One region of the Corynebacterium sp. 1103A genome, then DNA from elsewhere that is predicted to be linked to it. Evidence: predicted binding sites of a transcription regulator. Region 1 holds the regulator's gene; the other holds the start of a gene.
The links. Region 1 encodes LexA, which represses DNA repair genes until DNA is damaged. Its sites were predicted from a motif close to CGAACANNTGTTCG; they were not measured.

Region 1 (14,455 bases):
TCCCCTTCGTTCAGCCGCCGGCGGACAAGGCGGTGCGCGACGGCATCGCCCTGCTCAACGAGCTCGGCGCCTTGGGCACGGCCGACAAGAACGGACTGCCCACGCTGACCAAGACCGGCGCTACGCTGGCGCGCATCCCGGTGGATCCGCGCATGGGCCGGATGCTAGTGGAGGCCCACAAGCTGGGCTGCCTGCACGATGTCATCGTCATCGTGGCGGCCATGACCATCCAGGACGTCCGCGAGCGCCCCTTAGAAAAGCAGGCCCAGGCCGACCAGGCGCACGCGCGGTTCAAGGACAAGACCTCGGATTTCTTAAGCCAGCTCAAGCTATGGGACTACATCAAAGACTCCCGCAACGAAAAGTCCGGCAACGCCTTCCGCAAGCAGATGAAGGCGGAATACCTGCACTACATACGCATCCGCGAGTGGTTCGACCTGGTGCGCCAGCTGCGCGAGGTAGCCAAGCAGCTCAAGTGGACCGCACAGGAATCCGGCAAGCGGGCCGATAACGCCATCCACCAGGCGCTGCTGTCCGGCTTGCTGTCCAATGTCGGCGCCCGCGACGGAAACTCCAAGGAGTTCCACGGAGCTCGTAACACGCGCTTTATGGTCTTCCCCGGCTCCGCGCTGGCGAAGAAGCCGCCGGAGTTCGTCATGGCCGCCGAGCTCGTGGAGACCTCCCGGCTGTGGGCGCGCGATGTCGCCCAGATCGATCCCGCCTGGGTCGAGCGCTTGGCCTCCGACTTGCTCAAGCACAGCTATTCCGACCCGGTCTGGTCCACCAAGCGGGCCACGGCGATGGTCAAGCAGAAGTCGACGCTCTATGGCGTGCCGGTGGTCCACGACCGCTCGGTGCCTTACCACCGCGTCGACCAGGCCGCGGCCCGGGACCTGTTCATCCGGCACGCGCTCATCGGCGGCGAGTGGAATACCCACCATTCCTTCTTCCACGACAACGTAGCAAAGCTCGACAAGGCGGCCGAGTACGAGGACAAAGCCCGCCGCCGCGGCCTGGTAGCGGACGAGGACGCCCTCTTTGCCTTCTACGACGAGCGTCTGCCCGCCAATATCACCAGCGGCAAGTACTTCGACTCTTGGTGGAAGAAGGAGCACCGCGCCCACCCCGCGCTGCTGGACTTCGATCCGGAAGCGCTAGTCAATGACGACGATAACCGCGTGACCGAGGAGGACTTCCCCGATACCTGGCGCGCAGGCGACGTGCAGCTAGACCTGTCGTACCACTTCAGCCCTGGCGATCCCATGGACGGCGTGACCATCCAGGTGCCGGTGCCCATGCTAGCCGGCCTGGACACGACCGGCTTCGATTGGCTGGTGCCGGGCCTGCGCTTAGAGCTGGTCACCGAGCTCATCCGCAGCCTGCCGAAGGCCCTGCGCCGCACGGTGGTGCCCGCCCCGGAGTTCGCGGCGCGCGCCTTGGACAAGCTGGTCCCCTACGCGGGCCCGATCACGGAGGAGCTCGCCGATGTCCTGCGCGAGCTCGGCGGACAAGGCATCAACGCCGTGGATTTCCGCCCGCAGTCGCTGCCCGACCACCTCTGCATGAACTACGCGGCCATCGATAAGCGGGGCAAGGTCATCGACTCCGACCGCGATCTCTCCGCGCTGGTGCACCGCCAAGCCGGCTCCATCCGCTCCTCCGTGGCCAAGGCCAGCCGCACCTCCTCCTCACCCGCGGTGAAGGAATGGCACGCCGATAACCTGGGCGATATCGACGACGAGATTCACACCACGGTGGACGGCCACGAGGTCACCGCCTACCCGGCGCTGGTCGCCACGAAAGACGGAGTCGAGGTCAAGGTCCACCCCACCAAGGCTGCGGCCGATGCCGCCATGCTGACCACGACGCTGACCTTGCTCATGCGGGAAATCACCGTCAACCCGCGCCCCATGGTCAAGGGCCTGCCCTTGCAGCAACGCGTGGCCATCGACAACTACCCGCACGGCGGCGCCGAGGGCTTGGTCTCCGACGCCCGCGTGGCCGCCATCCGCGACCTCATGCTGGAGGCCGGCGGGCCGGTGCGTTCCCCGGAGAAGTTCGACCAGCTGCGCAAAAAGGTTGCCCCGGCGGTTCCCGGGCGCGTGCGGCAGATGGTCGTCGCCATCGCCCCGGGCCTGGTCGAATACGGCCGCGTCACCGACGAGCTCAACAAGTGGACCGGCCCGGCCATTGACGACCTTCGCGCCCAGCTGGATTTCCTGCTTCCCCCGCAGGCGATCACGAAAAACGGCATCGAGCACCTGCGGCACCTGCCACGCTACCTGCAGGCCGTGCGCATCCGGCTGGAGGAGATGAACCTGGATCCGGACAAGGACGCGGACCGCCAGGACGAGGTCGAAGAGGCCAAGGCCTACCTCAACAATCGCCTGCGTTCCCTGCCGGCCGGCCGCTCCAAGACCAAGGCGGTACGCGAAATCTACTGGATGATAGAGGAACTCCGAGTCTCCCTGTTCGCCCAGCGCCTCGGCACCGCGCACGCGGTGTCCCTGCGGCGCATCCAAAAGGCGGTCGATAAGCTGGCCTAGCGCCGCAGCGGGAGCCTAAAAACTGCTGCGGTCGCGGCGCTTGATCAGGCGGATCTCCGACTCGAAATCGTCCGCACTGTCGAAGGATTTATACACGGAGGCAAAGCGCAGGTACGCCACCTCATCGAGGTCGCGTAGCGGATCGAGGATGGCAAGGCCAATATCGTTGGCGTTGATCTGGGAGCTGCCGTGGCTGCGCACGGTCTCCTCCACCTCCTGGGCCAGGCGCTTGAGCGCGTCGTCCGAGACGTCGCGGCCCTGGCAGGCTCGGCGCACGCCGCGGATCAGCTTGTCGCGGCTGAAAGGCTCGGACAGCCCGTTGCGCTTGACCACGGACAGCACGGCCTTTTCGACCGTGGTGAAACGGCCCCGGCACGAAGAACACTCGCGCCGGCGGCGGATGGACGCACCCGCGTCAACGACGCGGGAATCAATAACGCGTGACTGCTCGTGGTGACAAAATGGGCAATACAATGTGGCTCGCTCCCCATATCTTTCTAGCTTTCCCGCTCAATCCGCTACAGCAGATAAAGCGGATGCGCTACCAGTCTACTGCGCCGGAGCGCGCCTCAACCGGGCGGGCGAGCCCGCTTACTAGTTCAGGGTGGCTTGCTGGGTCACGGCGCTATACGCCGTGCCCAAGGAACCGGCCGTATCCGTGCCGTCGACTAGGCCCATGCCCGCCGCCAACGTGCCTAGGAAGACGGCAAATCCGAACACAGCACCGAGCGCGTAGTTCCCCTTCTGGCACGCCTGCTCAGAGGCAGCGCCGCGCAGCTGCCCTGCGAAATCCTCGGCGCTAAGCGCGTGCTGCGAACGACGGTCTGTTCGATTATCTAGCGTGAGGGTTCGAGAATAACGCTCACTCGTGCCGGCCGGGCCGCCTCCCGGCCAGCCGGCGTTGGGGTTACGGCTTCCGGGAAAGCGGGCGGAAGGCTCCCACACCGCGGCCGCGGGGACCACGGAAGGCGCGAGAGCACCGGAGCGGTAAGCTGCATATTCGGTGTTAGCAATACGGCGGTCATCAAATGCGAGAGTCAAAGTAATCTTTCCTTTCTTTGGTGCCACCGAGTCTAAATCTAGACCCCGACATGGCTCCGACTTTCCTTCGTTCGAATGTTCGAATTAGGTTCTGTGTTCGATTTATAGCAAGCTTCCCAGAATTTGTCTAGCGCGCGGTCAAAGATCTCGAACATTTGTACTTTTCGTGCTAGAAATGAAGGTAGGAATTTACGCGGGCCCGCAGCGCCTGTGACCGACTATCCGACCTGCCAACCAACTTGGAGAGTTAAAGACCATGGCCCGACCCAGCAAATCCTCACAGAAGCCCACCCTGGACTCCTTGAGTGTCCGCCAGCGGCGCATCCTCGAGGTCATTCACGACGCCGTGCTCCTGCGCGGCTACCCGCCGAGCATCCGTGAGATCGGTGACGCGGCCGGCCTCCAGTCCACATCCTCGGTGGCCTATCAGCTCAAGCAGCTGGAGGAAAAGGGCTTCCTGCGGCGCGATCCCAACAAGCCGCGCGCGGTCGACGTTCGCCACCTCAACACTGAGAGGGAAGACGCGAAGACCGAGAAGGCCAGCAAGTCCGCCGAGCTCCCCCAGACCCCGCCGGACGCGGGCCAGGTCAGCTATATCCCCGTCGTCGGGCGCATTGCCGCCGGGACCCCCATCACGGCCGAAGAAAACATCGACACCTATTACCCTATGCCGGACGAGGTCGTCGGCGGCGGGGACCTCTACATGCTGCAGGTCGTAGGAGACTCCATGCGGGACGCCGGCATCCTCGACGGGGATTGGGTCATCGTCCGCTCGCAGTCCACGGCCGAGGAAGGCGACTTCGTCGCGGCCCTCCTAGACGGCGAGGAGGCAACCGTCAAGGAATTCCACCGCGACTCCACCGGCGTCTGGCTGCTGCCGCACAATGACGCTTACTCCCCCATCAACGGGGACGAATCAGAAATCATGGGCAAGGTCGTCTCCGTGATGCGCAAGCTTTAATTCCCTGGAACATCCCGCGTTATTCCCCCTTTCTGAGGTAATCAGGCATGCAAACTCTCACGCCGTGCGTGTGATCCCGGGTCCGGTTTGTCCGATCTACCTCAAGAAATACCCAAGCAACCCAAGAATCGGACGCTTGGGTTTTTCTGTTTGTGTTTGCCCACGCGGTTTTTCTGGGACAATTTGAGTAGACCCATTTCACCGTGTGCGCTAGCCCATCAGCGTGCGTACCCACGGACCGAGGAGAACTACCCCCATGTATGCAGAAGAACGCCGTCGGCAGATTGCGTCCCTCACCGCCGTCGAGGGACGCGTCAATGTGACGGAACTCTCCCACAAATTCGACGTCACCGCAGAAACCATTCGCCGCGACTTGGCCGTTTTGGACCGGGAAGGCGTGGTGCACCGCGTCCACGGCGGCGCAGTGGCCTCGCAGACCTTCCAGACGGCCGAGTTCACCCTCGACACGCGCTCGCGCTCGGCCACGGGGGCGAAGTCCGCGATCGCCGAGGCCGCCCTCGAGTTCCTCCCCGAGGCCCCGGGCAGCATCTTCTTGGACGCCGGCACCACCACGAATGCCTTAAGCGACCTGATCGCCGCCAGCACGCTGGCTAACCAGCTGTCCATCGTGTCCAACAGCCTGCCCATTGCCCTGTCCCTGGCTAATAACGGCATCAAGGACGTCCAGCTGCTGGGCGGTACGGTGCGCGGCATTACCCAGGCGGTAGTCGGTGACACAGCCCTGCGCACCATGGCGCTGCTGCGCGCCGACGTCGCCTTCATCGGCACCAACGCCCTGACCCTGGACCACGGCCTGTCCACAGCGGACGCGCAGGAGGCGGCCATCAAGGCCGCGTTCGTCACCAACGCCCGCAAGGTCGTTGTCCTGTGCGACTCCTCCAAGCTGGGCAACGACTATTTGGTCAGCTTTGCCAAGCTGTCCGATATCGACGTCGTCATCACGGACTCGGCGGCACCGCAAAGCTTCGTCGACGCGCTGCGAGAGCGCGAAATCACGGTCGTGACCGCCGACGCTTAAAGAAGGCCCTTCCCCTCCCTTCCCCACAAACCAAACAACCGGCGCAGGCCCGCAACTTAAAAGCGGGGCCTGCGCCGGTTATGGTGGTTTTCGGCGACGTTTAGTTGTCCGCCGCGGGGCGGGACAATTCCTCGATGAGCTCGCGGACCTTCTCGCGGGCCTCAGAGGGGCCTTCGCAGGACACGGCCGCTGCTGCGATCTTCTGGCAGTCCTCAAGGCTCAGCTCGGCTAGCTGCGCGCCCACGCCGGCAACGGCGGTCGAGGAGGCCGACAGGGAGTTAACGCCCAGGCCGGTGAGCACCGCAGCGAGCATCGGATCCGCGGCGGCCTCGCCGCAGACGCCGACGGGGACGTTGTTGTCGCCGCCGACCACGCAGGTGTGCTGGATGAGCCGCAGCACGGCCGGCTGCCACGGGTCGGTCAGGTACGCCAGCTGCGGCGACAGGCGGTCCGCGGCCATGGTGTACTGGGTCAGATCGTTCGTGCCGATGGACACGAAGTCGAGGTGCGGCATGATGGTGTCTGCCATCAGGGCAGCGGCGGGGACCTCAACCATCGCGCCTGGGATCAGGTTGCGCTCCCGGCACAGGCCGGCGAACCAACGGGCCTCGTTCGCGGTAGCCACCATCGGCGCCATGACCCAGGTCTGCGCGCCTTCCGGGCGCTGCTCGGCAGCCTGGGCGATGGCATCCAGCTGCCGGGTCAGCAGCGACTCGTTGTCGCGGGCGATACGCAGGCCGCGCACGCCGAGCGCGGGGTTCTCCTCGTCATCGAGGGTGGCGTAGCTAATCGGCTTGTCCGAGCCGGCGTCCAGGGTGCGCACGACGACCTTGCGGTCGCCGAAGGCGTTGAAGACCTTGGCGTAAATTTGGGCCTGCTCGTCGACACTCGGCTCCTCCGAAGCGTTGAGGAATGACAGCTCGGTGCGGTACAGGCCCACACCCTCGGCCTGGGTGCCGGCCGCCAGCCGCGCGGCGTTGCCGTCGGCAACGTTGGCCAGCAGCTGCACGCGGTAGCCGTCGTTGGTTTGCGCCGGGCCTTCCCACTGGGCGATCTTGGCGGCCTTGGCCTGGTACTCGGCCACGGCGGCCCGCGAGCTTTCAGAGTCCGCGCCGGTCTCGACCAGCCCGCGGGAACCGTCCACGAACAGCCACTGACCTGCGGCAAGCTCGCGCAACTTCGCGCCCGTGGCCACTATGCACGGGATGTCCAGCTGGCGCGCGATGATGGCGGTGTGGCTGGTGGGCCCGCCCAGCTCGGTCACTAGGGCCTTGATCCGGTCGATGTCCAGCGTCGCGGTATCCGCCGGCGCCAGGTCGTCGGCCAGCAGCACGGCCTCGCCCTCGACGTAGGGCAGGCCCGGCTCGTCCTCGCCGCGCAGCTCGGCGATGACGCGATCGCGCACGTCCTTCAGGTCCGTGGTGCGCTCGGCCATGACGCCGCCGGCGGATTCGAACATCGAGACAAACTTGTCCGTGGCGACGACGACCGCGTATTCCGCGCCATTGCCGCCGCGCACGTTCTTGCGCACCGTCTTGTGCCAGCCCTTGTCCCGCGCCATCGAGGCAGTGGCCTTCAGGACCTCCGCCGCGTGGCCCTCAGCGCTTGCCGCCCGGCCGTCGAGACGCTGCGCGACGGTTTCCGCGGCCTGTTGGAAGCGCGCAAACTCGGCCTCGCGCTGGTCTTCCGCGACGATGGCCTCGCCGGACTGCGGCAGCTGCGGGCGGGGACGTACCCACACCGCGGGAGCGTAGGCGGCGCCGGCCACCACACCGGTGCCCGCGATGGTGCCCCACTGTCCAGCTTCGTTGGCCGCAGCGCTCGCCGACGTGGTGTCCGCCAAGCTGCCAGTGTTGTCGGTTTTGGTCATCTAAAACTTCTCCCTACGGCTAAAGACTAAGTAGACAAGATCGATACACGCGTTGTGAAGGCAATCCTACTCAGGCTCGCCAGTACTCACTAGAAACAAATACTGCAGCTCTTCCGGAGCCGACCCGGGGACGCCTCGGCCCCGCAGAACAAGACTCGGGGTGGCCCTAGAAGCCTCCGCAAGAGAACAACTTTCCGCCTAGTCTACCGAGACCCACGGAAAACCACATATACTCATTGACATACGGGCATAGTCGGGCAACAATACGAAGTAAACGTCTGCAAACGTTGTCACGCGTTACAGCTCGTTGACATTGACCCCTCGACCACTCGGCCGCGACCCGCCGCCTAGTCCCACCCCGCCCTGGGCCCTGCGCCGGCGGTTAAGGACAACTACCGTGAAACGCGGAACGCATGGTCGAAGCGCCCGCCGGAGGAAGCCCACCCACCATGATTTTGACCCTGACCCCTAACCCCAGCATCGACGCGACCCTATCCCTCGATGAACCGCTGACCACCGGGCTGGTCCACCGCGCCCGGTCCGTCTCCCAAGTCGCCGGCGGCAAAGGGATCAACGTCACCCACGCCGCCTACCTGGCGGAGCACCCCACCGTTGCGCTGTTTCCGGCCGGCCCCTCGGACCTTTTCCTCTCCCTGGTCGAGGAGGCCTCCCTGCCCTACGAGGCGGTACCCCTCGACCAGACCATCCGCGTGAACACGACGATCACCGACCCGGCCGGTGACACCACCAAGATCAACGGCCCCGGCCCCTTGGTAGGCCCGGAGGTCCAGCAAGAGCTCATCCAGCGCCTGGGTGCCCTCTCGGCCAACGCGGACTGGGTGGTCCTGGCCGGCTCCCTGCCGCCGGGCTGCCCGACCGGCTGGTATTCCTCGCTCATCAAGGCCCTGCGCAGCGCCTCCCCGCAGACCCAGATAGCGGTAGACACGTCTGACCAGCCGATGCTGGAAATCGCCCGTAACCTGGAGGCGGCCGCACCGGACCTGCTCAAGCCCAACGGCTTCGAGCTCGGCCAGCTCGCCGGCGAAGACGGGCTTGCCCTCGAGAAGCAGGCCGCGGGCGGCGATTATTCTGGAGTCGTGGCTGCTGCCCGCTCCGTGGTGCAGCGCGGAGTGACCGAAATCCTGGTGACCCTGGGCGGTGCCGGCGCGGTACTTGTGACCGCGAATGGGGCCTGGGTGGCCACACCCCCGACCGCCGAGGTCGTCTCCACGGTCGGCGCCGGCGACTCGGCGCTCGCCGGTTACCTGCTGGCGCGTACCAATGGGACCAGCCGCCCGGAGTCGCTACGCCAGGCCGTCGCCTACGGCACGGCCGCCGCGGGCCTGGCCGGTACCACCCTGCCCCGGCCGGACCAGATCGACCTGGCGGGCACCACGCTCGACGAACTTGATAGCTAAACGTCCTTTCCCGAAATCCTAAAGAAATGGAGCTGTCTCATGGCTTCTGAGATCATCACCGCCGACCTGGTGGCCCTTGATGCCCACTTCGGTAATTCCGTCAACTCGGTCATCACCGAGCTGGCCACGCTGGTGCACACCACCGGCCGCGCCACGGAGGTCGAAGGCCTAGCCCAACCAGCCATCGAACGCGAGTCGAAGGGACGCACCGGCGTGGCCGGGCAGGTCGCCATCCCGCACTGCCGCTCCACCGCGGTCACCGAGCCGACCCTGGCCTTTGCCCGGCTGGCCGACGGCGTCGACTTCTCCGGCCCGGATGGCGACGCGAACCTGGTCTTCCTCATCGCCGCCCCCGAAGGCGGCGGCAAGGCCCACCTGAAGATCCTGTCCAAGCTGGCCCGCGCGCTGGTCCGCCCCGACTTCCTCGAGCTCCTGCGCACCGCCCAGCGCCCGGAAGAGGTCGTCGATGCCGTGCTCGGCGTGGTCAACGCCGAAAAGAAGCCGAAGAAGCAGGCCGCTGAGTCTGCCGATAGCACCGGGGCACAGGCCGGGGCCACCGCGGTCACCGGTGCCGCTGCATCTCCTCGCACTGATGCCACCGGTGCACAGGAGTCGGCGTCCGGTGCCGCGGTCACGCGTATCGTGGCGGTGACCGCCTGCCCGACCGGTATTGCCCACACCTACATGGCAGCCGACGCGCTGGCGCAAAACGCGGATAGCCGCTCCGATATTGAGCTCAACGTGGAGACCCAGGGCTCCGCCAACCAGGAGCCGCTTCCCGGCAGCGTCATCGAGGCTGCTGATGCCGTCATCTTCGCCACCGACGTCGGGGTCCGCGACCGGGAGCGCTTCGCCGGCAAACCAGTGATCGAGTCCGGCGTCAAGCGCGCCATCAACGAGCCCGGCACTATGCTGGACGAGGCCGTGGCGGCCGCGCAGAACCCAAACGCCCGCAAGGTCAGCGGTACCGCCGCGGCCCAGTCCAACGAGGCCGACGAAGGCGCCAAGTTGGGCTGGGGCAAGCGCATCCAGCAGGCGATCATGACCGGTGTGTCCTACATGGTCCCGTTCGTGGCCGCCGGCGGCCTCCTGCTGGCGCTCGGCTTCCTCTTCGGCGGCGCGGACGTCGCCAACGGCTGGCAGGCCATTACTACCAACTACTCCCCGACCAACCTGCCGGGCAATACCATTGAGGTCGACGGGGCGATGATGGAATTCCAGCGCTCCGGGATGATGCTCTACCTGGGCGCGGTCCTGTTCGCCACCGGCCAGGCCGCCATGAGCTTCATCGTGGCCGCGCTGTCCGGCTATATCGCTTTCGCGCTGGCCGGCCGCCCCGGCATCGCCCCCGGCTTTGCCGGCGGCGCCATCGCCGTGCTGCTGGGTGCCGGCTTCATCGGCGGCCTAGTCACTGGTCTCATCGCCGGCCTGGTGGCCATGTGGATCGGCAGCTGGAAGGTCCCGCGCTGGCTGGGCTCCCTGATGCCGGTGGTCATCATCCCGCTGTTTTCCACCCTGGTCGTCGGCGTGCTGATGTACATGCTCCTGGGTGCGCCGCTGGCCGGCATCATGGAGGGCCTGCAGAACTGGCTGCGCTCCATGACCGGTTCCTCAGCGGTCCTGCTGGGGCTTTCCCTCGGCCTGATGATGTGCTTCGACCTGGGCGGCCCGGTCAACAAGGCGGCCTACCTCTTTGCCACCGCCGGCCTGTCCACCGGCGACCAGGCCTCTATGGAGATCATGGCCGCGGTCATGGCAGCTGGTATGGTTCCACCCATCGCCCTGTCGCTGGCCACGTTCATCCGCAAGAACCTGTTCACCCCGGCGGAGCAGGAAAACGGCAAGTCCGCCTGGCTGCTGGGCCTGTCCTTCGTCTCGGAGGGAGCCATCCCGTTCGCCGCGGCCGACCCGTTCCGCGTCATCCCGGCGATGATGGCCGGCGGCGCAGTGACCGGCGCTATCTCCATGGGCATGGGGGTTACCTCCCGCGCCCCGCACGGCGGCATCTTCGTGCCGTTCGCCATCTCCCCGGTGGGCAGCTACTTCCTGGCGATCATCGCCGGCGTGGTGGTCTCCACCATCTGCGTACTGGCGCTCAAGCAGTTCTGGCCGAACAAGGCCGTGCGTGAGGCCGCCGCGAAGGACGCCGCCGCCCAGGCCGAGCCTGCCGCGGCTGAAAGCACACCCCGCGGCGCTACCGCTTCCGTCGCCGTCGCGCGCACACCGGCGCGGGGCGTGGCACGCGGAACTAGGGCGCCGTAGACTGGGGCAGAAAACAACCGATGAAAGGATTGATTAATCATGGCTTCCAAGACCGTCAAGGTAGGTTCCTCCGTGGGCCTGCACGCCCGCCCGGCTTCCATCATTGCTGACGCCGCTGGCGAGTTCGACGAGGACATCTTCCTCAACCTCGTGGGCGAAGACGATGACGACGAGACCGATGCCGCCTCGTCTCTGATGATCATGGCCTTGGGCGCCGAGCAGGGCGACGAGGTCACCGTCACCTCCGAGAACGCCGAAGCCGTCGAGAAGATCGCTTCCCTCATCGAGCAGGATTTGGACGCCGAGTAAAAGGTCTTAAAGCTGCGGCCCGTAATCTGCAGTAATTAGCAAGGAAATCCCGCCCACGCGGCGGGATTTTCGCATCTTTAGGCGCCGGAACACCAGTGTCTACGGCGCTGCTGCGCCACGCTCGTCCCTGTCTGGGGTTGGCAAGAAGGCAGTCGCACTCGTGCCTAAGAAGACGAGGACAAAGAGCACCCATAGCCCTGGGGGAAGGTAAGGCAGCAGCGCCCCCGGGTACCCCGAGACCGCGACATGGACGGCGACCGTGTACCAGATGCCCACTAGGAGCGCTGTCAGCATGGCAACACAGTACGGAAAGAGGATTGCCCAGAACTCTGCTCGCTGAATCGCGCCTTGGGGACGGCCCAGAAGACGAAGTGGTGAGAAGAACGCATGCAGATTGGCCCGCTTGCCCATCACAGAGACCGCAAGGACCAGACAGATCGCTAGCAGAGTGTAGGCCGCGGTGGGGACGAAGCCGGCGGTTCCGTCGCCGTGGGGCCCGTACATAATCTGGCTATCCATATCCACGTGCCGTACCCAATCCTGCGCGGACTCCACCCGGAGATGATCCGGTGCGCTAGCCGATTCTGCGACCACGGGAAGCCCCCATTCCGGTTTGACCGGAGACTCGCTAGAGATACCGGAGAACGGCACCATGAAGTCTGGGTAGAAGGGGCTGTGGGCTTTCACCGGCGCCGCGGGCGAGAGTAGCTGCCCTATCACGTGGTCATTCGATCCGGCCAGAGAATAGTCAGACGCCTTCTCCATCGGTACGGAGGTCTCCCCCGCGGCTTTGAAGTCCGAAGGCTGCCAATAGACCACCCCACGGCAGTCGTCGCCGATCTCGGCGCATACACCGTCTGCTTCCTGCGCTTCCAGCAGGCGAAAATCTTGGCCAACGACGACTGGGACCGCTTGGAAATTCTGGGAGCCTACGTAATTTGCCGCCCATAACGAGATCTGTGCACCTGTGAAGCCTGCCAGCGGAATGGCCACGAGCGCGGTAGCAAGCCCCACCCTCGAGGTCGTCCCGACGGTTTCGGAGGAGCGGATGCCTAGCGCGAGTGCCGACCATCCGCTCACCTGTTTGATCGCCGCGGCTGCCCAGCGAGCTAGCGCCCGGGCGAAGGGGCCGGCAAGTGCGACAGCAAGGAACGGCAAGGTGAAGACGAATATCAACACGACAGGCCCCGGCGGAGTCGTCACCATGCACCAGATACCCGCGGCAATATTGACCACTGCGAGTACTAGGCCAACCAGCCCCACCAAGGACTTGGACTTACCTACTGTCGCCGCTTCCCGATCCCCGGTTTTGGCCAGGACCTTGTCGACGTTGAGAATCCCCACGCCGAGGAGGTACAGGGGGACTAAGACCAGCAGTGACGACCAGGCAACCTCAATGGGCGAGCCCCAGTGACCTGGCAGCTGCTTGTTGAGCCCTAGCAGAATCACCTTGAAAAACGGCGTCGCCAACACCCGTCCCAACACGACCGCCGAAACGCTTGCCAGAAGCGCCAGGCACGCCCCTAGCAGCAGCAGGTGCCGAGTGAAAAACGCCCTACCTATGCCGAGAATCCGCAGCGCGTGCACGGTATTTCGGTGGTCAGCGATAAAATTCTGATGCGCCAACCGGACCCCGGCGAATGCCGGGATGATCGCGATCAGGCTCATATTCGTCACGCCGGCCTTGAAGTCGCTGCTTCCGCCAGTCGAGAATGCGACGTAAAGGATGGTGCCGACGAGCGTGCCTATTACTACCGCAGCCAGTACGATTCCCCCGATGAAGGGGCGGGCCGTCACCGACAACTCTCTCCGGTAGGCGGCGGTAGGAGTCATGGTCTTCATGAGCTATGCCCCCATCTGCAGCAGCGTTTCTGCCTGCCCGTTGAAAAGCTCGCGGTGGGAGCAATAGACCACTATGGCTCCCCGCTTCGCCGACTGGCGCAGCAAGTCCTCGACCACGTTGACATTCGCGCCATCAAGCGCACTGACAGGCTCATCCATGAGCACTAGGTCCGGTTGGGAAGCTAGTGCCTGGGCCACCGCAACGCGCTGGTGCTGCCCCCGGATAACTCTACCGGCAGGGCTTCTGCGAAAGGCTGCATGCCCAACGTGCCAAGCAGCTCATCCCTGCCCTGGGCGTCGAGACCCCGTCCGGCGACGTGAACTGCCAGCTCGAGGTTCTCCCGGCAGCTGAGGCTAGGCAGGAGGGTCGGTGCCTGTGGTGCGTACCCGACGTGCGCGGCGCGCCACGAGGTTAGCTTCTTGGCCGCGCTCTTTCCGAACCGTTTACCGTCGATGCCTACCCTGCCTTCACTGGGTGAGCGCAGACCGGCTAACAGGTCCAGAACCGTGGATTTACCGCTTCCCGATGGGCCCCGGACTTCGTAAATGCCAGGCCGTGACAACGACAGCGAGGCATTCCGCAGAATATATGGCCCATATTTCGAGTATCGAAAAGAAACACTGTCCCAGTCGATGTGCGACACCGGGTTTTCTCCCTTCCGACAAACACGCGGCATCTCCTGAACCAGGTTCCGGCCCGCGGCGAAACACTCCCTCCGCTAACGGCGGCAGTCAGTTCTGCTTGCACAGGCGGTAGCGCTCAGTAAGCCTCACGGTGGTTGTCATCATGAAAATATAAGAACTTAGTCATACTCTTTTGGCAGACTCCATTCGTACCGGAAAGTCCCCATTGCCCCCCCTTATTCCACCGATATTAAACAGATTTAACGCGAAGTTCACTTCATAGTCACGTGTTTATTGAGCGGGAGCCTAATACTTCGCGTTCTGCCCTTCCCCGACGTAGCCGTAGAGGCGCTTCATGATGGGGTAACCGATGATGATGCCGACGGAGCCCCAGGCTATGCCCTCGAGAGTGACGCCGAAGACGTCGAGAGTGAGGTTGCCGATTCCGGCGATGAGCGCCACGGCGGCCGCAGTCAGGTTGACCGGGTTGTTGAAGTTGACCTTGTTGTCCATCCAAATGCGCACGCCGAGCATGCCGATGAG
Region 2 (14,455 bases), on a different contig from region 1:
ACGAGCACATCGCGAACGTGTTGGCGGCGTCGTAGTCGCGCCCAAGTTCTCTGCTCCCGTTCTTCTGCGGCAGTTCTTCTGTGGTCGTTCCCAGGAGGACGAACGGGCTCTTAAACCCCTGGTTGCCACGGTAATCGGGGGTTGTTTTCATTAGCTGCCGGGTAATGAAAACATGGGTAGGCTCGCGGGTATGAGCGAGAAGAATGAACAGATTGTATCTGGTGTAATCGCCCCTTCTCAGGGCTCGGAAGTCGAGAAGGTCAACATTGTCATTCCGGCCCCGGGCCCGAATGACGTTGTCGTCAAGATCCAGGCCTGCGGCGTCTGCCACACGGACCTGGCCTACCGCAACGGCGACATCGAAGACGCCTACCCCTTCCTGCTGGGGCACGAGGCGGCCGGCATCGTCGAGACGGTCGGCGAGGACGTCACCCACGTCGCCGAGGGCGACTTCGTGGTCCTGAATTGGCGCGCCGTGTGCGGCGAGTGCCGGGCCTGCAAGAAGGGCGAGCCGAAGTACTGCTTCGACACCTTCAATGCCTCCCGGGCCATGACCCTGGAGGACGGCACCGAGCTGACCCCGGCCCTGGGCATCGGCGCCTTCGCCGAGAAGACCCTAGTTCACGAAGGCCAGTGCACTAAGGTTGACCCGGACGAGGATCCGGCCGCCGCCGGCCTGCTGGGCTGCGGCATCATGGCCGGCCTCGGCGCGGCCGTTAATACCGGCGAGGTCCAGCTGGGCGAGTCGGTCGCCGTCTTCGGCTGCGGCGGCGTGGGCACCGCGGCGGTGGCCGGCGCCAAGCTGGCCGGGGCCGCCAAGATCATTGCGGTCGACCTGGACCAGTCCAAGCTGGACGTGGCCCGCGAATTCGGTGCCACCGACACCATCTGCTCCGCCGGCATGGAGGAGCAGGAGGTCATCGACGCCGTCCGCGAGCTCACTGAGGGCTTTGGCGTCGACGTGGCTATCGATGCCGTGGGCATCCAGCCCACCTGGCGCCAGGCCTTCTACTCCCGCGATCACGCCGGCCGCCTGGTCATGGTGGGCGTGCCCAACCTGACCGACCACGTCGACGTGCCGGCCATCGATCTCTACGGCCGGGGCGGGTCCATCCACCCGGCCTGGTACGGCGACTGCCTGCCGGAGCGCGACTTCCCGGCCTACGTCTCGCTGCACCGCAACGGCCAGTTCCCCCTGGACAAGTTCGTCTCCGAGCGGATCGCCCTGGACGACGTCGAGCGCGCCTTCGGCACCATGCAGGAGGGCAAGGTCCTGCGTTCGGTCGTCGAGCTGTAACCAAGGAGGCTAAACACATGCGGATTGAAAACCTGGTGACTTCCGGCAAGTTCTGCCTCGACGGCGGCTGCTGGGACGTCGACAACAACGTCTACGTGCTGTCGGTCGGCGACGCCGTCGTGGTGGTCGACCCCTCCCATGATCTGGACGCGATTGCCGACCAGGTCGGCGACCGCGCGGTGCGCGCCATCCTGCTCACCCACGCCCACAACGACCACTGCGAGCTGGCCCCGCGGGCGGCCCGCCGCTTCAACGCCCCGGTCTACCTGCACCCGAACGACGACGTGCTGTGGCAGGAGTCGAACGGCAACGCCCCCTACCTCCACCTCTACGACGGGCAGCGCTTCCTGCTCGAGGGCGAGGAGATCCGGGTGCTGCACACGCCGGGTCATTCCCCGGGCTGCGTGGTGCTCTACCTGCCGGGCGAGGAGACCCTTTTGTCCGGCGACACCCTCTTCTCGGGTGGGCCGGGGGCCACGGGGCGCAAGTACTCCGACTTCGACGTCATCGTGGAGTCCCTGCGCGACGTCGTGTTCTTCCTGCCGGCCGAGACCCGGGTGCTGCCCGGGCACGGCGATGCCACCACGGTCGGGGCTGAGGCCGACCGCATCGACGAGTACGTGCGCCGCGGCTACTAAGGGCCGCTAGCTGCTTCGGGGAAGGCCGGGCTGGGATTTACCCGGCCGGGGCCGGGGTGCGGGCGGCCTTGATGCCCACCGCTGCGGCCGCTAGGCCGCTGACGGCGCAGGCCACCCACGCGTCGGGGACGTGGTCGGCCAGGCGTGCGACCCATTCCTGCGCGGCGAAGGCCTCCTCGGTGCCCACCGGGCTGGGCAGCAGGATCGTGCCGTGGGAGAAGATAAACAGCACCCCGATGCCCACGAACAGGGCCCCGGCCAGGACCGACAGCGAATTGGTGCGGATGGGCCCCAGCTGCAGGGGGGCGCCCGCGCAGCCAGGGCCGGCGGCCCAGATCGAAGCGATCCCAGGCGGCGGCCAGAACGAAGAGGGGGATGGTCATGCCGAGGTCGTAAGAGAGCATCGTTAGCGCCCCGTAGCCCAAGGAACCGCTGACGGCGGCCGTGGTGAGGACCGCGCCCAGCAGGGGCCCGGCGCAGAACCCGGCGAAGCCGTAGACACAGCCCAGCAGGAAAACGCTCACGTAGCCGTCGCCGCGGACCCGCTGGCTGAGCCTGCCCAGCCCCGGGATGGTGAAGCCGCCGCCCAGGGCGATAAAGATCCCGAGGACCACCATGGCGGCCCCGCCGGCGGTGATGACTGCCTCGCGGTGCTGGTTAAACAGGCCGCCGATGCCGCCCAGCCCCGTACCCACCGGCACCAGCACGGCCGCCAGCCCGCAGAAAAACACCCCGGTCCGGGCCACCAGCTGGGTCACCGACCGGAAGGCGTAGGCGAAAAAGGCCGGCAGCAGCAGCGCAGAGCACGGGCTCAGCAGGGACAGGACCCCGGCCAGGAGGGAACCGAGCAGGCCAATTTCCAACATGCGGTGCGACTTTCTCCTTCTTCCTATTTGAAGCGGATCTGTGCTGATCTAAGCGGATCTCAGCGGGTCTAAGCGCCCAGCGCGCTGCCGAGACCGAGCCCAAAGAAAAACCCGGTGCAGGCCAGCAGGGCGATAAACACCCAGATGAGCCAGTGGACCTTACGCATCCCGGGACAGCTCCTCCTCGATGACCTGGCGGAAGACGTCCTCGGGCTGGGCCCCGGAGACGAACTGGCTGCCCACCACGAAAGAGGGGGTGCCGGTGATGCCCAGGCTGGCCGCGTAATCGCGGGCGTCCTCGACGACCTGGGTGTAGGTGTCGTCGCCGGCCTCCTAGCGGAAGCGTTCGATGTCCTCGATGCCGGCTTCCTCGGCGAAGCGCACGTAGTCTTCCATGCCGAAGTTGGGGTGGCCGTCCACGTCGGCGCTGGCGGCGAAGGCCGCCTTCTGGAACTCCGCGAACTTGCCCTGGGCGGCCGCAGCCCGGCTGGCCTTCGCCCCGTCGATGGCGTGGGGGCCGTTGACCGGGAAGTCATTCCACTCGATGCGCACCAGGCCCTTATCGACGTAATCCGCGATGAGGGCGGGCGCGGTCTGGTTGTGGAAGCGGGAGCAGAAGGGGCACTCGAAGTCGAAGTACTCGGAGATGACCACGGGGGCATCAACGGCGCCGCGGGCGAAGGGATCGTTGTCGGCCCGGCGGTGAACCTTGTCGATGTCCTTGTTGGAGGAGATGGTGCCGGCAGGCCCGTACAGCTTGGGATCGCCGTTGGATTCGTCGAAGTTGGTGCCCGGGGCGGCCGGGGTGGCTGGGGCGGCCTGGGCCGACTCGCCTGATTGGCCGTCTGATTGGTCGCCTGTTGGCTGGCTGTGGCTGGCGGCCCCGCTACTGGCGGCATCGTCGGCGCCGTTGCTGTCGGCGACCAGGAAGCCGATGACGACGGCCAGCACCACGATGACGGCGGTGAGTACCCACACGACGGCGGGGACGTCGCGGAGGGCGGAGGGGCGCTTCTGTCCCACCACAGGTTGGTCGTACATTGAGCTATCGGGCACGGGGCCTCCTCCGTCTAGAGTCGTGGGCTGCAAGCATGACAAGATGCAGCGTGAATAAAAACCTGCGTCCCGGTCAGTCTAGCCCGGGCGGCGCGGTGCCGGGTCGTGCGGTGCGGCTAGTCCTCGGCCGCGGCGCGCAGGTAGGCCCCGTAGCCCGACTTGTCGAGGCCGACGGCCAGGCGCAGCAGCTGTTCCCGGTCGATGAAGCCCTCGCGGAAGGCGGCTACCTCGGGAGATCCCAGGACGGTGCCGGTGCGCTTCTGGATGACCTCGACGTAGGCGGAGGCCTCGCTCATCGAATCCACGGTGCCGGTGTCCAGCCATACGTCGCCGCGCCGCATGCGCTTGACCGAGAGCTCCCCGCGGCGTAGGTATTCCTCGTTGACGGCGGTGATTTCCAGCTCCCCGCGGGCCGAGGGCTGAATGGACCGGGCGATCTCGCAGACCTGGTTGTCGTAGAAGTACAGGCCGACGACGGCGTGGCTGGACTTCGGGTGATCCGGCTTCTCCTCGATGCTGATGGCCCGCCCGTCGGGGGCGAACTCGACCACGCCGTAGCGCTGGGGATCGGAGACCTCATAGGCGAAGATGACGCCCCCGTGCGGGGATCGGCATTCGGGCAGTGCGCTGCTGAAGCCGTGGCCGTCGAAGATGTTATCGCCCAAAACGAGGGCGACGTCGTCGCAGCCGATGAACTCCTCGCCGATAATGAAGGCCTGCGCCAGGCCCTCGGGGCGGGGCTGGACTGCGTAGGAGAGCATGAGGCCCAGCTGGGATCCGTCGCCTAACAGGCGCTGGAAGGAGGCGGAATCTTCCGGGGTGGTGATGATGAGGATCTCCCGGATGCCCGCCTGGATCAGGGTGGACAGCGGGTAGTAGACCATCGGCTTGTCGTAGATCGGCATGAGCTGCTTAGAGATCCCCTGGGTGATGGGGTAGAGCCGCGTGCCGGAACCGCCGGCCAGGATGATGCCTTTCATGCTTTAAAAGTCTAGCTTTCCGCTTCCCCGGCGGCCGGGTACAACGCCAGGTAGAGGGCCAGGGCGGCCCGCCAGTTCTGGGGCCGGAAGCCGGTGGCCTCCAGCTTGCTCAGATCGAGGGTCGACTCGGTCGGGCGCGGGGCCGCGCCGGGCTGGGCGAAGTGATCGGTGGTGGTCGGGTGGACCTCGGCCGGATCGTGTCCGATGCCGATGAAGGTGGCCATCGCCAGCTCGTCCCGCCCGACGGTGTCACCCGTGTTGGTGACGTTGTAGACGCCGTACTCGGCCCCGGACTCCAGCAGGTGCTTGATGGCCTTGGCCAGGTCCTCGGCGAAGGTGGGGCGGCCGCGCTGATCGGCGACCACCTCGGGCTCCACCCCGCGCAGGGCGAGGCCGCGCATGGCCGCGACGAAGTTGTTGCCGTCGCCGAAGACCCAGCTGGTGCGCACCACGTAGTGGCGGGCGGTGGCCTGGGCGGCGGCATCGCCAGCCGCCTTCGATGCCCCATACACGCTCAGCGGGCTCACTTCCTCCTGCTCGGAGTGGACCTTCTCGGTGCCGTCGAAGATATAGTCGCTGCTGACGTGCACCAGGGTCAGGTTGTGGGCGCTAGCGATGCCGGCCAGCCGCGCCACTGCCTGCGCGTTGACGGCCCAGGCGGTCGCGCGATCGCGCTCGGCCCCGTCGACGTTGTTGTAGGCGGCGCAGTTGATGATCACGGAATAGTCGCGCCAGCGGCGGGCCTCGGCGAGGTGGGGGTCGGTGATGTCGAGATCGGCCCGGGTGGCGAACTCGGCGTGGGGCAGGATCCGCTGGAGGGCGCGCCCGAGCTGCCCGTCGGCGCCGGTGACCAGGACCTTGCGCGGGGGCATCGGGGTAGCCTCGGCAAGTTGCGGGTGGGCCGCGTCCTTGTCGGAGATCTCGGTCGGCTCCAGCGGCCAGTCCACCAGGTCGAGGTTGACGGCCGGGTAAGACGCCTCCGGGGACCAGTGATCGTTGACCAGGTAGGAATAGGCGGTCGGCTCCAGGGCCTGGAAGCCGTTGGCCACCCCGCGGGGGACGAAGACGGCCGTGCCGGGGCCAATCTCGGTGGTGACCAACTCGCCGTAGGTCTCGGATCCTTCCCGCAGATCGCACCAGGCCCCGAAGACCTTGCCGTAGGCGACAGAGACCAGCTTGTCCCAGGGCTCGGCGTGCAGGCCGCGGGTCACCCCGGCGGACGCGTTGAAGGACACGTTGTTTTGGACCGGCGCGAAGTCGGGGAGGCCGGCCGCCACCATCTTCTCCCGCTGCCAGTTCTCCTTGAACCAGCCCCGGTCATCCCCGTGGACGTCCAAGTCCACAATGAGGAGCCCCTCGATGCCCGTGGTGCGAATGTCCATTCTGTCCTTCCGTGGTTCCTGGTTGTTAAGTCTGGTTTTGGGTCTGGTTGTTAGGTCTGCTTGTTAGACCTGGTTGCTAGACCCTGGCCGATCCTACTGTCCCTGCCGGGCGTAGCCGGCCTCGACGTCCTGCTTGCTGGCCTCCCACCAGTCGCGGTTGTTGGCGTACCACGCGATGGTGTCTTCCAAGCCGGCCCGCAGATCCGGGAACCGCGGGGCCCAGCCCAGTTCGGTGCGCAGCTTGGTCGCGTCCATGGCGTAGCGCTGGTCGTGTCCGGGGCGGTCCGCCACGTGGTCGAAGCCGTTGGCCCCCATCAACTCGCAGATGGTTTCCATGACCTGCAGGTTGCTGGTGTCGGGTTGGTCGGCGCCGATGTTGTAGGTCTCGCCCAGCCGGCCGCGTTCCAGGATGTCGATCACGGCCCGGTTGTGGTCGTCGACGTGGATCCAGTCGCGCACCTGCTCCCCGGTGCCGTACAGCTTCGGGCGCAGGCCGGACAGGATGTTCGTGATCTGGCGGGGGATGAACTTCTCGATGTGCTGGTAGGGGCCGTAATTGTTCGAGCAGTTCGACACCGTCACGGGCAGGCCGAAGGACCGCGCCCAGGCGCGCACCAGGTGATCGGATCCCGCCTTCGATGCCGAGTACGGCGACGATGGCTGATACGCCGTCGATTCCGTAAAGCGCGTGTCGGCCCCAATCTCCAGATCGCCGAAGACCTCGTCGGTAGAAACGTGGTGGAAACGGGTCCCGCGGGCGCGGGCAGCCTCCAGCAGGGTAAAAGTACCCACCAGGTTGGTCTGGATGAATGGCGACGGGTCGCGCAGGGAGTTGTCGTTATGGGATTCGGCCGCAAAGTGGACCACCGCGTCAACGTCCCGCACGAGCTGGTTGACCAGTTCCGCGTCCGTGATGTCGCCCTGGACGAAGGAGCAGCGGTCGCCCTCCCGATCGGCGATGTTGGCGCGGTTTCCCGCGTAGGTCAGCTTGTCGAGGATCACCACCGAGTAGTCGGTTTCCGCTAGGGTCAGCCGGACGAAATTGGAACCGATGAAGCCGGCCCCGCCGGTCACGAGCAACGTAGACATAATGGTCACCATCCTACTTCAGCGGTTGCCTCGGAGCCTGCCACCGCCATCTCCCACCACGAGCAGACCAGTAGACCCAAGCTGCCCCGGAAAGTGCCGGGCAGCCCCGGGCAGCCCCGAGAAGCCTCAAGAGCCCCAAGATCCCAGGCACGCGTGAATCCCCGCCAAGACACACGGGCGTGCCGTTGGCAGGGGAGGGTGAACAGGGACAACATCTTAACTAAACAACGGAGCCTGGCTGTGCGGGTCTGGCGGGGGAGCCTCGCCGCTCGAGGCGGAACCGGCACGGGGTCCAAGACTGGTGCCAGTGGGTGGCACACCCCGGTGGCGGACCTTATGACCGCACGATTGCTGGGCCGCGGGCGATTCGTTGAACCGCAGCGGTTGTCCCGGCCCGGCCCGGTGGCCGGTACGCCTGGTCTCGGGGGACCTGTCGGCGTGGCCCATGTTGTTGGCGCCATCCCGGAAGTCGTTGTTGTCCACGTGGTGGCGTCGGCACCGGAGCGTGAGGTTGGAGATATCGGTGTCTCCTCCCAGAGCCCAGGCGATGACGTGGTGGACGTCGCAGTCAACCCAGGCCCGATTGCAGTCCGGGTGGGTGCACACCAGCTCGGAGGCGGCCAGGGCAATCTTTTGCCATAGGCTTGCCGTGCGCTTGTTGCGCGCCAACTCGAGCGGGAAGCCGTGGGGGTCGAGGACGCAGAGGAAGTCGTGCTCGGCGAGCCCCATCCGGAGAAGGTCGAGCGGGCTGACCGAGATTCCCGCGGTCGTCGGGAATCGGCTCTCGCCGGTCATATTCTCAAGGTCATCCATGGTGAGGGTGACCAGAAGGCCCGCGGCGCCGCCCGTGGACTGGTCCTTGGAGGACAGGTAACGGCGGCAGATGTAGCGCAGGTGGTCCACGTTGCGCTCCTGGAAGGTGCGCTTGTCCTCCTGGTCCAGCCCGCTTTCCTTCAAAGCGGCGTTGTCTGCGTTGCGTGCGTTCGCCAGAGCGCTCTTGACGAGAGCGGCGGTGGCAGGGTCCAGGTAGCCACGGACGTGCACGCCGCCGTCGGCATCCGGGTTGGATAGGGCTAGCCGGCGCTTCTTGTAGGCGGCATCCTTGTCCTTGGTACCTTCCGGGGTACGGGCGGCCAGGTTGGCGTTCTTAATCTGCTTGCGCAGCCAGTCCCGCAGCGTGTGCAGCGAGGTGTCCTTTGCCTTCTCCAGAGCCTGCTCGCGCAGCTGCTTGTGGCCCGGGGTGGCGTGCCGGTTGAGGTGCTTGAGTTCCGATTCAATCATTGCGAGCACCTTGGCGCTAGTGGTCTGGCCGTCCTCCAGGAGGCGCTTGCGGCGACGCTCCTCCGCTTCCTTTTCCGCCTGTGCCCGGCGCTGCGCTTCCGTGTCGGCAGCCTGCTGGCGGGCGCGCTCCCCATCGCTGACAGCCTGGACATCGTCGGGCAGGGGGGTCGGTTCCCGAGTAGGTGCGGCCTCGTCGAGGGGGCTGAACAGATCACGGCCGGTCTCGAGCCGATCGCGCGCGGTGGCAAAATCCAGGCCGAGGCGCGCTATGAGGTAGTCGATGGCCTTGGATGAGCCGACCTGGCGGCCAGCGTCTTCGCGTTCAGCGAGGAAGGCGAAGGCGCCATCGATGACGGTCTTGTTGTTGAAGGCGTATTCGAAGGCTTCGAAGCCGCGGTGAAGACGTCCAAAGGACAGGTCCTCGGGATTCTTCATCAGGGAGCGTAACCGCTCCATGGAGCCAGAGATTTCTTTGAGTGTTGCTAGGATTTCGTCGTGCTGGTCAGTCATGGCGGTCACCCCCTAAGGAACCGTCGTGTAGAACCTTTATTCGCTTACGCGTTCAAGTGTATCGAAGAAAAAGCCCGTGTCAACAGCAAAAAAGAAAATATGTTCGAATTTGTTAAAGCGCCTGTTCGACAGAGCTGGCTTAGTTTAAGGTGCAACTAAAATATGTAGCCAACCCAGCCAAACACGGCCCACTAAGGCCCAGCCAATCACGACCCAAAGCCCCAGCCGTACAAAGCCCAATCAACCAGCCCCCAGCAGCGCCAACTACTTCGGGAACCGGGGCAACTCCCGCTCTTTCAGCCACTGATTCCAGAGGCCCTCCACGTCCGCAACAGAAACTCCGGAAGCATCCTTAACAGCCCCCGTCAGAGCCTCCCAGAAGTCCTGCGCAACCACGTTTCCGTGCAGGTTATCGGCGAGGTAGGAGCGGACGAGGGGGAAGAAGGTGGCATCGCCAAGCAGGCGCCGCAGGGAGTGGATGAACAGGGCGCCGCGCTTGTAGACGCGGTCGTCGAACATGTCGCGGGTCCCGGGGTCGGCCAGCAGGAGGTCGTGGGGCTTGCGGGAGAGGACCGAGTAGTGGGAGTGGGCGGCATCGTGGGCCGCGGACTGGCCGGCGTGCTCGCCCCAGAGCCACTCGCAGTAGCAAGCGAAACCCTCGTTGAGCCAGATGTCCTGCCAGCGGCTAAGGCCCACCGCGTTGCCGAACCACTGGTGGGAAAGCTCGTGGAAGATGAGCCGTTCGAAGGCGTGGTCGCCGCGCACGTGGTTGGAGCCAAAGATGGAAATGCCCTGCGCCTCCAGCGGGATTTCTAGCTGGTCTTCGGTGACGACCACGCGGTAGTCGGGGAAGGGGTACGGCCCGAAGGTCTCGGACAGGAAATCGAGCATCTCCTGCTGGCGCCCGAATTCCTCAGCCACCTGTCCGCGCAGGTTCGCCGGCGCGTAGGCCACGGCGTTGGGGCCCAGGCGGAACTCGCTGAACTCGCCCACCTGCACCGTCGCCAGGTAGGTAGCCATAGGCTTATCGATGCGGTAGTGCCACAACGTCCGTGACGATCCCGCCGTGGTCTTGCTGACCAGCGTGCCGTTGGCGACGACGGTGAAGGGATTGTCGGCCGTGATGGCAAGGTCGAAGGTGGCCTTCTGACTCGGGTGGTCGTCGCACGGGAACCAGCTCGGCGCCCCGTTGGGCTGGCTGGCGACTAGGGAACCGGACTCGGTCTCCTCCCAACCGATTTCACCCCAGGGGCTGGCGATGGGCCGCGGGTTGCCGCCGTAGCGGATTGCCAGCGTGATTTCTGCTCCCGATGCCACCGGCTCCGCGAACGAAATTCGCAGCTTGCCGCCCGAGGTCTTAAAGCGGGCCACCCTTGGGCCCGCAGGACAGCTGACGCGGCGTACCGCCATCGCGGGGCCCAGGTCGAGCTGCAGGGCGTTCAGGTCTTCCTCGCCTACCTCGATGGTTAACGTGGCCTGCGCAGACAGCAGGTTGGGCTCGACCTTGTAGTCCAGCTCCAGCTGGTAGTGGCGCACCCGAAACCCCAGGTTGTAGTCAACCTTGGTGTACGGGTCCCGGGTGGCGTTAGAGGCAGACCCTGCGCCAACAACAGCGCCAGAGCCCGCAAGAGCACCAGAACCAGCAGGAGAACCAGAAACAGTAGAAAGGGCGGTAGAAGAAAGCATCATGATAGATGCTAATTCTACCGCCCTTGCAGGAAGCCCCAGGAGCCAGTCCGAAAACCGGCCTTACAGCTCGCGTTTAGAACACCGCATTAGTTGTAGAAGGCCTGCCAGAAGGTGGCCCAGGACTTCTCCAGGTCCTCGCGCCAGCCGGTCCAATTGTGGACGCCGGCGTTGCGGAAGTTGTAGGTCGCCGGGATCTTCTGGGAGTCCAGCTTGGCCTTGAGGTTGTGGGTGCAATGGTTGACGCCGGCCTCGATGACGCCGCCCTCGACCTGGTTGACGGCGGAGCCGACGGCGGCCTCAGCCTGGCTAGCGCCCTTGGACTGCAGGTAGCTCGGCATGGCGGTCTCATCAGCCAGGCCGGAACCGGAGGAGATGTAGAGCTTGGCGCCGCGCAGCTTCTCCGAGTTCATCAGGGCGTCGTTGTAGCGGTTATTTGCGGAGCCCTGGCGGCCCCACATCTGCTCCGGCTGGCCGCCGCCCCGGTTGACGGTCAAGCGCAGGAACTCGTATTCCATCGGGTAAGCGGTGGCGGCGCAGCCGGCGAAGGAGCCGACGGCGTCGTAGAAGCCCTGGTTGTGCTGGGCCAGCAGCAGCGAGGAAGTCGCGGACATGGACATGCCGGCGATGGCGCGCTTGTTGTTGGCCTGCAGGCGGGACTCGATGGAGCCCGGCAGCTCCTTGGTCAGGAAGGTCTCCCACTTCTGCGGGCCCTGCAGGTATTTGCCGTTCGGGGTCTGCGCCCAGTCGGTGTAGTAGGAGAAGGCGCCGGCCTGCGGGATGACGACGTTAACCTTCTTGTCGGCGTAGAAGTCGACGGTTTGCGCCTTGGATAGCCAGTCCGCGTCCTGCTCGGCGCTGCCGGCGCCGTTGAGCAGGTAGATGGTGGGGCGGTTGGGCTCGCCCGCCGGGATGACGGCCAGCGGAATCTGGCGGCCGTCCATGGCCGGAGAGCTAGCCTGCAGCTTGAGTACCCGGTCGTCGTCCTTGTACTGCTTGTACCACTTGGAGTTCGCGACGGCGTCGGTGACCTGCAGGTCGCTAACCTCCGAGGCCGGGGCGCCGCCGTTGACGTCGGCCGGGGTCAGGGTGGCTGCGGTGGCCGCCGGGACGGCGGTGGCCGTGGCAGCCAGGGCTGCGGTGGCCAGGAGGGTACTCAGTCGCTTCATGCTAGCGCTCTCTTTCTGGTTATGTTCTTAGTGTTTTAATTCTCGCCGAAGGCCCGCTCGAAGGTCGGCCAGGACTCGCTGATGTCCTTGATCCAGCCCGGCCAGGAGTGGGTACCGGTGTTGCGGAAGTTCCAGTCCGCCGGGATGGACAGGGAGTCCATCTTGGCCTTCAGGTCGTGGGTGCAGGCGTTCATGGCCGCCTCAATGACGCCGCCCTCGATGGTGAGGGTGGAGGACCCTGCCAGGGCGGTCGACAGGTCGGCTCCCTGGTTCATCAGGTGGGAGACAGTGTCTTCCTTGCCCACCAGGCCGGAGTTGGCGGACACGTAGATCTCGTGGCCGCGGAGCTTCTCGGCGTTAGCCAGGCCGTCGTAGCGGCGGTTCTCGGCAGAGCCGCGGGCGCCCCAGATCTGCTCCGGGGTGGCGCCGCCGCGGTTGACGGTCAGGCCGACGAACTGGTGCGGCAGCACCGTCGAGGTGGCGGCGCAGCCCGAGAAGGAACCGACCGCGTCGTAGAGGTCCGGGTGCTGCTGCGCGAGCACCAGCGCGGAGGTCGCGGACATCGACATGCCGGCGATGCCGCGCTTGCCGTTACCGTTGATGGTCTGCTCCAGCGCGCCCGGCAGCTCCTGGGTCAGGAAGGTCTCCCACTTCTGCGGGCCCTTGAGGTACTTGCTGTTGGGATCCTTCTGCCAGTCGAAGTAGTAGGAGAAGGCGCCGGCCTGCGGGATGACCACGTTGATGCCCTTGTCGACGTAGAAGTCGACCATGTCCTGGGTGCCTTCCTTGGTCGGGTCGACATCCTTGCGGTAGGTCTGCTTGATCCACTCCATGTCCTGGTCCGCGCCGCCGGCGCCGTTGAGCAGGTACAAGGTCGGGCGGGCCTGGTCGAAGTTGCCGTCCGGGGTAATGACCGCCAGCGGGATTTCGCGCCCGCCCATGGCCGGCGAGGTGGCGTTGAAGGCCTTGACGTGCTCGCGGTTGAAGGAGCTGGCCTGGGCGTAGGCCATCCACTGCTTACCGCTGGCCATCTTGGACGGGCTGATGACGCGCTTGCCGTCAGCGTTGGTGGACCACGCCGGGGCGGTCTCCTGTGCCAGGTTGATTTCCGTGATGACGGACTCGCCGGCCCCGGCGGTCTCCGCCTCCGCAGTAGCGGCGTCGGACTGCGCGGATTCGGGAGCGTTCTCGTCGCCTAAGATGGCGTCGGCAACCTCCGGGTCGGCGGCCGGTTCTTCCAAGTCGGCAACAGCTTCCGGGGAGTCTGCGGCGACCGGGCTTTCGACGGCCGGCTCGTCCCCCAGGGCCGGGGAGGCACAGAGGCCAAGGGCAAGGGCAGTGGCGGCGGTGGTGCCAACCAGCGGGCGAATAATCTTCATGAGGTTAACGCTTCCTGAGAGAGGGGCCCTTTTTGCAAAGGGTAGAGAGAGTTTCCTGACTGGTTATCGTAGGCGAAAACAAAGTTGTTAGCAGCTGTCCGTTAGCTGAAATTTTTCAGCAAGGTCGAGCCTAAAAAACACCTGTCGCTCACAGTGCGAATATAGCTTAGCAGCCGGACACGTAACAGGTGGTGCGCAAGTGAAAGGTGTGTCATAATCTAGAGGGTTTCCGGCTGCCGATGCCGGCTAGCCGCCCGGAAGTTCCCCTCCAGCGTAACGCGAGCTGGGAATTTTTCGTTAAAACAACCGCACCGCTTAACCGCGTTCGCACTGTCTCTCCACCGTTTAAAGAAGGGTTTTAAAAAATGAACGCTTTCGACACCATCTTGGTTCAGATCAACGAATTCCTGGGCGGACTCGTCCACGCTGGTTCCTCCACCTCGTCCACCATCGCGTTGGCGCTTGGGATGTTCTAAAACGGATGTTCTAAAGACATCCGCTCGGGAGGCAATCTCCCCGGATTCCCCGGGGCAATAACCCCGGACAGGCCCCTGCTACCGCGCTTTGTTTGCCCCTTTGGCAGACAGCGTGGTCAAAGTTACGTATCCTTGGGAACGTGACTAATGAACATTATGACGTTGTAGTACTCGGCGCGGGCCCTGGCGGCTACGTCGCCGCCATCCGCGCAGCCCAGCTCGGCAAAAAGGTAGCCGTGGTGGAGAAGCAGTACTGGGGCGGTATCTGCCTCAATGTCGGCTGCATTCCCTCCAAGGCGCTGCTGAAGAATGCCGAGGTGGCTCACACCTTCAACCATGAGGCCAAGGACTTTGGTATCTCCGGTGAGGTCTCCTTCGATTATGGGGCAGCCCACAAGCGTTCCCGCAAGGTTTCTTCGGGCATCGTCAAGGGCGTGCACTACCTGATGAAGAAGAACAAGATCGCCGAGGTCAACGGTCTGGGTTCCTTTAAGGACGCCAAGACGATTGAGATCACCGAGGGGGACGACAAGGGTAAGACCCTCACCTTCGACGACTGCATCATCGCCACCGGCTCCGTCGTTAAGTCCCTGCCGGGCGTTGAGATTGGGGGCAACATCGTCTCCTTCGAGGAGCAGATCCTCAA

Region 2: the regulator LexA is predicted to act here: its motif matches at 9,192-9,205, upstream of QQS52_RS06535 (HNH endonuclease signature motif containing protein).

Annotation. Positions count from the first base shown of each region.
Region 1 is NZ_JASTTF010000008.1:90,469-104,923, reverse strand. It holds gene hrpA (ATP-dependent RNA helicase HrpA) at 1-2,546, shown strand, start outside; gene nrdR (transcriptional regulator NrdR) at 2,562-3,020, opposite strand; gene QQS52_RS07460 (hypothetical protein) at 3,141-3,587, opposite strand; gene lexA (transcriptional repressor LexA) at 3,844-4,548, shown strand; gene QQS52_RS07450 (DeoR/GlpR family DNA-binding transcription regulator) at 4,805-5,587, shown strand; gene ptsP (phosphoenolpyruvate--protein phosphotransferase) at 5,688-7,457, opposite strand; gene QQS52_RS07440 (1-phosphofructokinase family hexose kinase) at 7,907-8,875, shown strand; gene QQS52_RS07435 (PTS fructose transporter subunit IIABC) at 8,915-11,137, shown strand; gene QQS52_RS07430 (HPr family phosphocarrier protein) at 11,177-11,446, shown strand; gene QQS52_RS07425 (hypothetical protein) at 11,546-13,288, opposite strand; gene QQS52_RS07420 (hypothetical protein) at 13,292-13,447, opposite strand; partial or broken gene QQS52_RS07415 (ATP-binding cassette domain-containing protein) at 13,493-13,965, opposite strand; gene QQS52_RS07410 (uracil-xanthine permease family protein) at 14,219-14,455, opposite strand, start outside.
Region 2 is NZ_JASTTF010000007.1:30,687-45,141, reverse strand. It holds gene QQS52_RS06575 (GDSL-type esterase/lipase family protein) at 1-35, shown strand, start outside; gene QQS52_RS06570 (S-(hydroxymethyl)mycothiol dehydrogenase) at 191-1,297, shown strand; gene QQS52_RS06565 (MBL fold metallo-hydrolase) at 1,315-1,935, shown strand; gene QQS52_RS06560 (cytochrome c biogenesis CcdA family protein) at 1,932-2,801, opposite strand; partial or broken gene QQS52_RS06555 (DsbA family protein) at 2,961-3,842, opposite strand; gene rfbA (glucose-1-phosphate thymidylyltransferase RfbA) at 3,974-4,837, opposite strand; gene rfbD (dTDP-4-dehydrorhamnose reductase) at 4,849-6,219, opposite strand; gene rfbB (dTDP-glucose 4,6-dehydratase) at 6,313-7,311, opposite strand; gene QQS52_RS06535 (HNH endonuclease signature motif containing protein) at 7,525-9,099, opposite strand; gene QQS52_RS06530 (M1 family metallopeptidase) at 9,364-10,788, opposite strand; gene QQS52_RS06525 (alpha/beta hydrolase) at 10,875-11,954, opposite strand; gene QQS52_RS06520 (alpha/beta hydrolase) at 11,990-13,333, opposite strand; gene lpdA (dihydrolipoyl dehydrogenase) at 13,950-14,455, shown strand, end outside.